2 regions of the Agromyces neolithicus genome follow, and region 1 is predicted to be linked to the other one. Evidence: predicted binding sites of a transcription regulator. Region 1 holds the regulator's gene; the other holds the start of a gene.
The links. The regulator LexA, encoded in region 1, represses DNA repair genes until DNA is damaged. The targets are predictions, from matches to a motif close to TCGAACANNTGTTCGA.
Positions count from the first base shown of each region.

Region 1 (5,158 bases):
GGTGGAACTGGGTGGCCGACAGCGGGCCGTTCTCAACGGCGGCGAGGAACCGCCCGCCGTGCTCGGCCCACGTGAGCTTGGGCGCCGGGAACGGCGGCATCACATCGAGATGCCACTGCTGCGCGGCGAACGAGTGCACGAAGTAGAACCGCTCGTCTTCAATGCCGTCGAACAGCACCGAGCCCTCGTCGGGCGTCACCGTGTTCCAGCCCATGTGCGGCAGCACCGGTGCCGCCAGTTCGGTGACGGCGCCGGGCCACTCGCCGAGCCCCTCGGTGTCGACACCGCGCTCGACGCCATGCTCGAACATGACCTGCATACCGACGCAGATTCCGAGCACGGGGCGACCGCCGGCGAGGCGACGGTCGATGACCTCGTCGCCGCGTACCGCGTGCAACTGGTCGACCACGGCCTTGAACGCACCGACGCCGGGCACGACAAGCCCGTCGGCCTCGAGTGCCGTGGTGCGGTCGGCCGTGACCTCGACCTCGGCGCCGGCCGCCTCGAGCGCCTTGGCTGCGGAGTGCACGTTGCCCGAGCCGTAGTCGAGCAGCGCGACGCGGGGCCTGCGGTTCACAGGGCGCCCTTCGTGGACGGGATGCCCGAGACGAGCGGGTCGAGCGCCTTCGCCTGGCGGAACGCGCGCGCGAACGCCTTGAACTCGGCCTCGGCGATGTGGTGCGGGTCGCGGCCGCCCAGCACGGTGACGTGCACGGTGAGGCCGGCGTTGAACGTGATGGCCTCGAAGACGTGGCGCACCATCGACCCGGTGAAGTGGCCGCCGATGAGGTGGTATTCGAACCCGGCCGGCTCGCCGGAGTGCACGAGGAACGGCCGGCCCGAGATGTCGACGACCGCCTGGGCGAGTGCCTCATCGAGTGGAACGAGTGCGTCGCCGTAGCGCGAGATGCCGCGCTTGTCGCCGAGCGCCTGCCTGATGGCCTGCCCGAGCACGATGCCGGTGTCTTCGACGGTGTGGTGCACGTCGATGTCGACGTCGCCGTTCGCCCGCACGGTGAGATCGGTGAGCGAGTGCTTCGCGAACGCCGTGAGCATGTGGTCGTAGAACGGAACCCCGGTTTCGATGTCGCTCGTTCCGGTGCCGTCGAGATCGATCGAGAGATCGATGCTCGACTCGCTCGTCTCGCGCTGCACTTGTGCGGTGCGCGCAGGCGTCTGGGGGCTCATACGTCGATCTTATTGCGGCCCGCCGGCGCGAAGACGGCGATCGCCTCGAGGAATGCGGTCGTCTCGGCCTCGGTTCCGGCCGTCACGCGAAGGTGGCCGGGAATGCCGATGTCGCGAATCAGGATGCCCCGTGCGAGCAGTTGCTCGAAGACCGCGTGCGGATCGTCGACACCGCCGAAGAGCACGAAGTTCGATCCGCTGCGGGCCGGCGCGAACCCGAGTTCGGCGAGCGTCTCGGAGATGCGTCGACGCTGGCCGCGGATCTCGTCGACCATCGCGAGCATCTCGTCGGCGTGTGCGAGCGCGCCGAGCGCGGCCGCCTGGGTGAGTGCCGACAGGTGGTAGGGCAATCGCACGAGTCGCAGGGCGTCGATCGCGGCCGGGTCGCCGGCGAGGTAGCCCACCCGCGCTCCGGCGAAGGCGAACGCCTTGCTCATGGTGCGCGAGATGAGCAGCCGCGGGCGCCCGTCGAGCAAGGTCAGCGCACTCGGCGTGCCCGGATCGGCGAACTCGAAATACGCTTCATCGACGACGACCACGCCACGCGCGGCGTCGGCGACGGCCCGGATCGTCTCGATCGAGAGCGGGGTACCCGTGGGATTGTTCGGGGCGCAGAGCAGCACGATGTCGGGGTCGTGCTCGCGCACCGCGGCGAGGGCGGTCTCGGGGCTGAGTTCGAACCCCGCGTCGCGGGAGGCGGCGATCCATTCGGTGCCGGAGCCCGCCGCGAGCAGGCTGTACATGGAGTAGGTCGGCGCGAAGCCGAGCGCCGAACGACCCGGCCCCCCGTAGGCCTGCATGACGTGCTGCAGCACCTCATTCGACCCGTTGGCGGCCCAGAGCTGCTCGGAGGTGAGGCCGTGACCGAGGTAGGCGGCAAGTGCCGAGCGGAGCTCGCTGAACTCGCGGTCGGGGTACCGGTTGAGCCGCAGGATGGCCGCGGCGATGCGAGCGACGATGTCGTGCGCCACGTCTTCGGGGATGGGGTGCGTGTTCTCGTTGACGTTGAGCGCGACCGGCACGTGCGCTTGCGGAGCGCCGTACGGCGTGCGCCCACGGAGGTCATCGCGGATGGGGAGGTCGTCGAGACTCGTCACCGATCCATGCTACCGACGAGCACTCGGGCCGATGCCCTGTATGACGTCAGCCGGCGTTCGGCACCGCGAGGCGCTGCCCGGGCTCGATGACCACATCGTCGAGACCGTTGAGCCGCACGATCTCGTCGATCACGACGCGCGGATCGGCGGAGGAATCGAGCGCCACGGCGATCTCCCAGAGGGAGTCGCCCGCGCCGACGGTGACGTACTCGAGCCCCGCGCCGACGGCGGCGCCCTCGACATCGGCGGCAGCCCCACCCGCGGAGAGCACCGCGACGATCGCCCACAGCACGAGAGGGATCGACGCGAGGGTGGTGAACACGACCCGGCCGCGCCGGGTGAGTCGCAGGCGCCCGGGGCGCGTCTCACGGTCTGCCCCTGCTCGGGTGGCCCGCAGGCTTGCCTGAGGGCGGAAGCCGGGATTCACGATCGCTGCGCTCATGTCACACCTCCTGAGTCGAGTCGCATCCGGCCCTCGGCCGGGAGGGCCGGATGCGAATCTCTGTTCCGAACATACATTCGAACGCTCGAAGCCGCAACCCCTCACCGCCGAATGTCTTCGCCACTGGATATGGCGACACACTCGAACGAATGTTTGCCGCTGCCGCCCGGGGCGGATACAGTTTCGAATGTCCGGAAGACAGTCGACCAGACACCACTGACATTGGGTCGCGATGGCGACCTCGACGAAGGGCGAGACCGTGAGCACCGACAACGACGTGCGTGAGACCGGCCGGGCACGACGCCGAAAGACCCTGAGTGCGAAGCAGATCGCCATCCTCGAGGTCGTGCAGCGTTCGGTCGCGAGCCGGGGTTATCCGCCGAGCATGCGCGAGATCGGCGACGCCGTCGGGCTCTCATCACTCTCGAGCGTCACGCACCAGCTCAATCAGCTCGAACTCGCCGGTTACCTCCGGCGCGACCCCAACCGGCCGCGCGCGCTCGAGGTGCTGATCGAACTCCCGGGGCTCGACGATCGTCCCCAAGCCGCCGGCGACCCGGTGCCGGTCGGCGACGCGGCGATGGTCCCCCTCGTCGGCCGTATCGCCGCAGGCGTGCCGATCACCGCCGAACAGCAGATCGACGAGGTCTTCCCGCTCCCCCGGCAGCTCGTCGGCAAGGGCGAGCTGTTCATCTTGAAGGTCGTCGGCGACTCGATGATCGACGCCGCGATCTGCGACGGCGACTGGGTCGTGGTGCGTTCGCAGCGCACGGCCGAGAACGGCGAGATCGTCGCCGCGATGCTCGACGGCGAAGCCACCGTCAAGGTGTTCCGCCAGCGCGACGGCCACACCTGGCTGCTCCCCCGCAACACCGCGTTCGAACCGATCGTGGGCGATCACGCCGAAGTGCTCGGCAAGGTCGTGGCGGTGCTGCGCGCCGTCTGACGCCACCCAGCACGCGGCAGTGGGCTCAGGCCGGTCGGCTCGGTCGGCTCAGGCGGTCACCCGTGCCGGCACGAGGGCACGTGCCACACCCACGGTCGCGGGTGCGACTCCGCGAAGCCACTCCGTGACCGCGCGCATGAACCCCGCGTGATCGTCGCGGAACACGGTGTGACCGGTGCCGGGCACCGTCGTCACCGTCATGCCCTGGCGTCGCATCTGCGCAGCCACCCGATCGGTGATGAGCAGGCTCCTCTCGGCGAGCAGCACAAGGCTCGGCGCGACGAGCCTCGCCGGCGGAACGAGCGGTCGAGTGTCGCTGAAGCCCAGGATCGTACGCTTGTCCCAGTCGCGCAGCGTCGCGAGCTCGATGTCGACGTCGACCGCGCTCCACTTCGGGTTCATGCGCACGAGCGCCGATCGCTTCGGCCGCGGCGCCATCGCGAAGAACGCCTTGTACGCCAAGCCCTTCACGCCCTTCGGGAACGCGAAGGCCGGATCGATGTAGATCGCAGCGCGCGGCGCGAGTCGATCGGCGACCAGGCTCGCGACGAGCCCGCCGAGTGAGTGCCCCATGACCACGTCGGGTGCACCGTCGAGCAGCGGTGCGACCGTTTCGACGACGTCGTCGGCCCATGCTGCCGGTGAGTAGCGCAGTGCGCGGGGGCTACGGCCGTGTCCGCTGAGGTCGACCGCGAGCACACGGAACCCCCCGTGGCCTCGAGTTCGGCGGTCACGCGGTGCCAAGCCCGAGAATCCGACATGATGCCGTGGATGAGGATGGCGGTCCTGGAGCCACTGCCGGATTCGTGAAGTGCGAGGCGCATGACGCGAACCTAGCCTCCCCTGCTGGGCATCGCCCCCGACCGAACTGGATGGACGCTGCGAGCCAGCCGATCTCATCGGCGATCCGGGATCGCCACTTCGCGCATGAGGCCCGTCAGAGCGATCCGGTCGTCGTAGCCTCCGAGCAGGAGCACCGACTGGTCCTCGAGCAGGCTGACCGTCGCGAACGAGGCCGTCGTATCGAGTTCCGCGACCACCCTCGAGGTGCCCGCCGCGACGTCGATGAGCTCGACAGTGTCGCCGCCGGCGCCGACGACCACCCGACCATCGGCGAGCGCGAGCGCGCCGCCCGAGAGCTTGTACCGCGGCTGCGTGAGGTCGGGGCCGGACGAGAAGCCGCCTGCGGCGGGGTCGAAGACCTCGGTCGAGGCATGGAGCCCGCGATCGTCGGCTGTGCCCCCGCCGACGAGCACCCGGCCGTCTGAGAGCGTCACCTGGAAGTGCTTGAACCGGGGAACCGCGAGCGATCCCACCGCAACCCATTCGTCGCGATCAGGTTCGTACACGGCGGCCGCGTCGGTGCCGGTACCGCGATCGACACGGCCACCCGTGACGAGTACGCGACCGTCGGCGAGCGAGGTCGCCTCGAGGGCGTCCGCCGCCCACGGCAAGGGGCGCGCCGCCGCGACCGCACCGGTCTCG
Region 1 is NZ_BAAANJ010000002.1:52,567-57,724, forward strand. It holds gene hisH (imidazole glycerol phosphate synthase subunit HisH) at 1-577, opposite strand, end outside; gene hisB (imidazoleglycerol-phosphate dehydratase HisB) at 574-1,188, opposite strand; gene ABD164_RS03480 (histidinol-phosphate transaminase) at 1,185-2,285, opposite strand; gene ABD164_RS03485 (LysM peptidoglycan-binding domain-containing protein) at 2,332-2,727, opposite strand; gene lexA (transcriptional repressor LexA) at 2,960-3,673, shown strand; gene ABD164_RS03495 (alpha/beta fold hydrolase) at 3,722-4,573, opposite strand; gene ABD164_RS03500 (Kelch repeat-containing protein) at 4,570-5,158, opposite strand, start outside.

Region 2 (5,158 bases), on a different contig from region 1:
CGACACGCCGTCGGTGAAGTGCTGTCGCTTCCAGATCGGCACCTGCTGCTTGATCAGGTCGACGAGGCGTTCGCACGCGTCGAACGCCTCGGCACGATGCGGGGCGGATGCCGCGGCCACGAGTGCGGCGTCGCCGATGCGCAACTCGCCCACGCGATGGGCGGCTGCGACCGGGAGCCCGGTGTCGTCGGCGATGCGTCGCACGCACTCTGCGAGGAACCGCTCGGCCTCGGGGTGCGCCTGGTAGTCGAGCGAGAGAACATCGCGTCCGCCGTCGTGGTTGCGCACGACCCCGAGGAACACCACGGTCGCCCCGCTTGCGTCAGCCTCGACGGCCGCGCGCACGGCAGTCTCGTCGATGGGCTCGGCGGTGACGACGGCGTGCTGTGCGTTCATGCGGACCTCTCGCGTGGTGATCGATCAATGATCGGTGATCGTCGGTCAGCGGTGCACGAGTTCGCCCGCGACCGACGAGAATGCGTCGATGCCTCCGGCGAGGTACACGACGTCGGCGTGCCCGCGTTCGCGCAGCAGTCGCGCCGCACGCCGCGACCTGGTGTCTTGCTCGCAGTACACGACGAGCGCGCCGTCGCCCGGCACGGGTTCAGCTCCGGCGGCGAGTTCGCCGAGGGGCACGAGTTCGCTGCCGTCGATGCGTCGCAACGCGGCTTCGATGGGTTCGCGCACGTCGAGCAGCCGCAGCGGCTCACCGCTGCGCATGCGCCGCAGCAGTTCGGCGGCTGAGATCGGGGCACCGGATGTCGCTGCCTGCGCCGCGCTCGCGGCGCCGTCGACGCCGCAGAAGACCTCGTAGTCGATGAGCGACGTGACCGCCGGGGCATCGGCTATCGCTTCGTACGCGATCTCGCGACTGCGACCCGACAGCGCATCGATCGTCATGACCCGGCCGAGCAGCAGCTCGCCGATTCCGGTGACGAGCTTGAGGACCTCATTGGCCATGAGCGCCCCGACCGTGGCGCACAGGCTCGGCAGCACGCCGCCGAGCTCGCACGAGAGCACCTCGTCGGGCGACGGCGGCAGCGGGAACAGGTCGCGATACGTCGGCCCATACGCGTGCCACGCAAGGCCGACCTGGCCGTGGTACCGCAGGATCGCTCCCCAAACGAGCGGCTTGCCCTCGAGCAGGGCGGCGTCGTTCGTGAGGTAGCGAGTGGGGAAGTTGTCGCTGCCGTCGACGACGACGTCGTACCGCGCGAGGATGTCGCGGATGTTCGCCGCGCTCAACCGCTCGGTGTGGCGCACCACCCGGCATTCGGGGTCGATCATGGCGACGGTGTCGGCCAGCGAGTCGACCTTGGGGCGGCCCACGTCGGCGAGGCCGTGGCTCACCTGGCGGTGCAGGTTCGAGAGCTCGACGAGGTCGTCGTCGGCGATGCCGATCGTGCCGACGCCCGCACCGGCGAGGTACGGCACGAGGGCACTGCCGAGCCCGCCCGCGCCGACGACGAGCACCCGTGCCGCGGCGAGGCGGCGCTGCGCGAGCTCGCCGAAGCCGGGCAGCATGATCTGGCGACTGAACCGGGCGATGCGCTCAGGGTTGAGCGGCGCCGACGGCTCGACCAGTGGTGCCGGGCGTGCGCGCATGCGGCAATTGTACGTTCGCGCGGAGGGGAGGCGCCCCGACCTGGTCAGAACGGCGGTGGCCGGTCTGGGATCGGGTTCTCGGGGTGCGTCTCGTGGGTGTTGCCCGCGGGTGAGGTCCACTCGAGCGAGCCTTGGCCGATGTGTCGTACCGACCAGGAGGTCTCGTGTTTGAGATGGTGGTGCGCTGCGCAGACGTGCGCCAGGTTGTGGTGGGCGGTGCGACCGTTGTCGGCGTAGTCGATGGTGTGGTCGATGTCGCTGCGTCGGGCGGGGCGGTTGCAGCCGGGGAATCGGCAGGTGCCGTCGCGGACTTCGAGCCAGCGGGCGAGGTCGGCCGGCGGGCGGTAGCTGCGCCGGTCGACGTCGAGTACGGTACCGGCGACCGCGTGGGTCAGGATGCGGGTGAACGATGGTGCCCGGGCTGCGAGGCGTCGCGCCATCTCGGGTGGGATCGGGCCGTAGCCCTCGAGCAGGCCGGGAGCTTCGGACTCGCCCATCGCGGTGAGCACCGGGACGGTGAGGTGCACGCTCGGCCGTACCCGGGCGACCGCGTCGGCCAGCGCCGACTGATCATCGAGGGTGCCGTAGAGCAGCAGGTCGCGGGCCGTGTCGGCGCGTACCTGATCGGCGGTGAGCTGTTCGTCACGAACCTGGTCGATGCCGGTGGTTTCGGCGCTCGACGAGTGCGTCGCGGGTGCCACCTCTTCAGGCCTGCGCGCGTCGCGGTTCACGCACGCGACCCGGTCGAGGCGGTCGAAGATCAGTTTCGCGTCGTCGATGGGCAGGAACGCGTGCAGCCAGGCCATGCCGTCGGCGGCGGCCTCGAACTCGACCCGCCGCTTCGCACGGGCCTTGCGGTGCCGTTCGGCGATGGTCTCGGAGATGACCTGTTCACGCAGGCGCAGCGCTTTGCGCCGCACGGTGGCCGCGGTGTGCGATGTCGAGAACTCGGCGAGCAGCTCGTCGAGCCGGGCACACGCGTCACGATCGTCGTCGCCGAGATCAGTGGTCTGCTCGACGACGACCCGGGCATGCGCCATCGTGATCGACCCATCGCGCAATGCCCCGAGTGTCGCAGGCAGCCGGGTCGACAGGGCTGTGGCCTCGTCGAGTTGGCGTTGCACCGTGCGCTCGGGCAGGTGCAGCGCGGTCGCGAGCTCGGCGGTCACGGCCCGGCGAGCCATCTCGCGTCGCCGCTCGGGCGAAAGGGATGCCGCGACGAACGCCTCGGCGCTGCGCACCGCATAACTCACCGCGAGGAAGAGCACATCGACCCGCAACGCCGCATGCATCGCCTCGATACGCTGCGCGTGCACCGACGCCCCGACCAGCTCGGAAAGCCCGTCTTGCGCAATCGCATACGGCGAGCGTTCACCAGGGGAGCCGGCCGCGCCATGACCGGTAGAATCACCATCTGATCTGGGATTCGACCGGTCTTCGCTCATGTTCCGAGCATACCAGAAATCGAACACGTGTTCTACCGATCTGCTTAGGTGAAGCTCGACGCTCAATCGTCGTCGCCAGGAGCGGACGCTGTCACGCCCGGCGGCCCATCGCGTCGCATGGGGCGCAATGCTGCTCGGGGTCGTGTTCTGTGCGCACGCGGTCGTGGTTGGCGCCAAGTATGTACCTCATGACGCGTCTGCGCCGCCGATGGTGGTTCATCTGTCGCTGAAGGAGTCGGCATCGTCCTCGGCGGCGTCCCGCCGGAACCCGATCCGACGAATCCGCTCCAACGGTGACCGTGCGCTCTACAATCGGCCTCAGGCAGAGAACGGGGAATCACATGTCCACCACTGCGTCCGATGGAGTCGCTTCGACGACCCGCACCACGTTCAGTCGCTCCACCCGCATCGCCCAACACATCGACGCCGACGCCGCCACGGTATGGCGACTGCTGACCACTGCAGCAGAGATCCCGAGGTGGAACTCGACGGTCGTCTCCCTGGATGGCCAGATCGCCCTCGGCTCGAAGATCAAGCTCGTCTCAACACTCGACCCGAGCCGCACGTTTTCGTTGAAGATCAAGGAGTTCGAGCCAAACTCGCGCCTGACGTTGGGCAATGCGATGTTCACTCGCACGTGCTCCCTCAGCGGCGAGGCTGGCGGCACGCGAGTGGTCGTCGTCGAGCGCATCGGCGGCCCGTTCTACCCGTTCGTCGCCCGGAAGATCCCGCCCTTGGACGAGAACTTCGAGCAGGTCAACGCCGACCTGAAGAAGGCAGCGGAAGCCGCGGCGTCCTAAGGAACGACCGCGCTCGCCGCGCCGCAGATGGAATCCAGGTCTGCACCCCCGCACCGTCGCCGCGGATCGCGCGAGACCACAACCGATCTCCGTGGCCCTGCGCCATGCGCACGCCGACGTCACCCAAGCAGATACCCAGAGCATGTGTTCGAGGGTTCTGCGCCAGATTCCGGGTGCCGACGTCTCGCGGCGCCGTATTCGCGGTCGACCCGACCGTGGCCATGTCGCGCCGAGTAGCATCATGGCCATGACACTCGTGACCGTTCGGTACTTCGCCGCCGCCGCCGACGCGGCCGGCGTCGAAGAAGAGCGGCTCGAACTCACCGGCGGGGCAACCCTGGGTGCACTGCGCGACGAACTGATCGCGCGCTACGGCACCTCGATGGAACGGGTGCTGCGCTCGGGTTCGTTCCTGGTCGACGGCACGGTGCGGCGCGAGGCGGGACATCCGCTCGCCGACCGGGTCGACATCCTGCCGCCGTTCGCCGGCGGCTGAGCCTCGGAGGCACGATGCGCACGTTCGTCGAACACCAACGCGCGGTGCGCGAGCTGCTCGCCCCGCTGCATGCGTCGCTCGAGGCGGCCGACGATGCAGAGGTGCTCGCGCTCGACGCCGTCGCAGGCCCTCACGGCCGAGTGCGCGCCCATGGGCGGGTACTCGCGCACGACGTGCTCGCCCCCGGCGACCTGCCCGCGTTCGCGAACTCGCAGATGGACGGGTACGCGGTCGCTTCGGCCGACCTCGCGGCCGCCCGGCCCGAGAAGCCCGTCGAACTGCCCGTCGGGCGCACCACCGCGGCGGGGGACCCGATCCGAACGCACGCGCGCGGCACGGCGTCGCCCGTGATGACGGGCGCGGCCGTGCCGCTCGGCGCTGACGCGATCGTGCCCGTCGAGGCGGCCGATCCCGCGCGATTCCCGGGCCTCGGCAACGGCGCCCACGACGTGCCGGCCGGCACCACCGTGCGGTTCGCGCACCCGGTCGAGCCGGGCACGTTCGTGCGCGCGATCGGCACCGACGTCGCCCGCGGCGCCGTGCTGCTTCCCGCGGGCACGCGCCTCGGGCCCGCCCAGCTCGGCACGCTCGCCGCCGCCGGCATCACCGAGGTCGCGTTGCGCCGCCGCATCACGGTGCTGCTGCTGTCGACCGGGCACGAGCTGCGCCCGGCGGGCGCGCCGCTCGAACCGGGGCAGATCCACGATGCGAACACCCCGATGCTTCGCGCCGCGATCGAAGAGGCCGGCGCGCTCGTGCGCGACGCGCTCACGCCCGACGACCCCGACGCCGTCGTCAACGCCCTCGAGGCC
Region 2 is NZ_BAAANJ010000004.1:53,938-59,095, forward strand. It holds gene ABD164_RS05550 (molybdenum cofactor biosynthesis protein MoaE) at 1-396, opposite strand, end outside; gene ABD164_RS05555 (ThiF family adenylyltransferase) at 442-1,605, opposite strand; gene ABD164_RS05560 (HNH endonuclease signature motif containing protein) at 1,650-3,050, opposite strand; gene ABD164_RS05565 (SRPBCC family protein) at 3,392-3,850, shown strand; gene ABD164_RS05570 (MoaD/ThiS family protein) at 4,098-4,346, shown strand; gene ABD164_RS05575 (molybdopterin molybdotransferase MoeA) at 4,361-5,158, shown strand, end outside.
Region 2: the regulator LexA is predicted to act here: its motif matches at 3,070-3,085, upstream of ABD164_RS05560 (HNH endonuclease signature motif containing protein).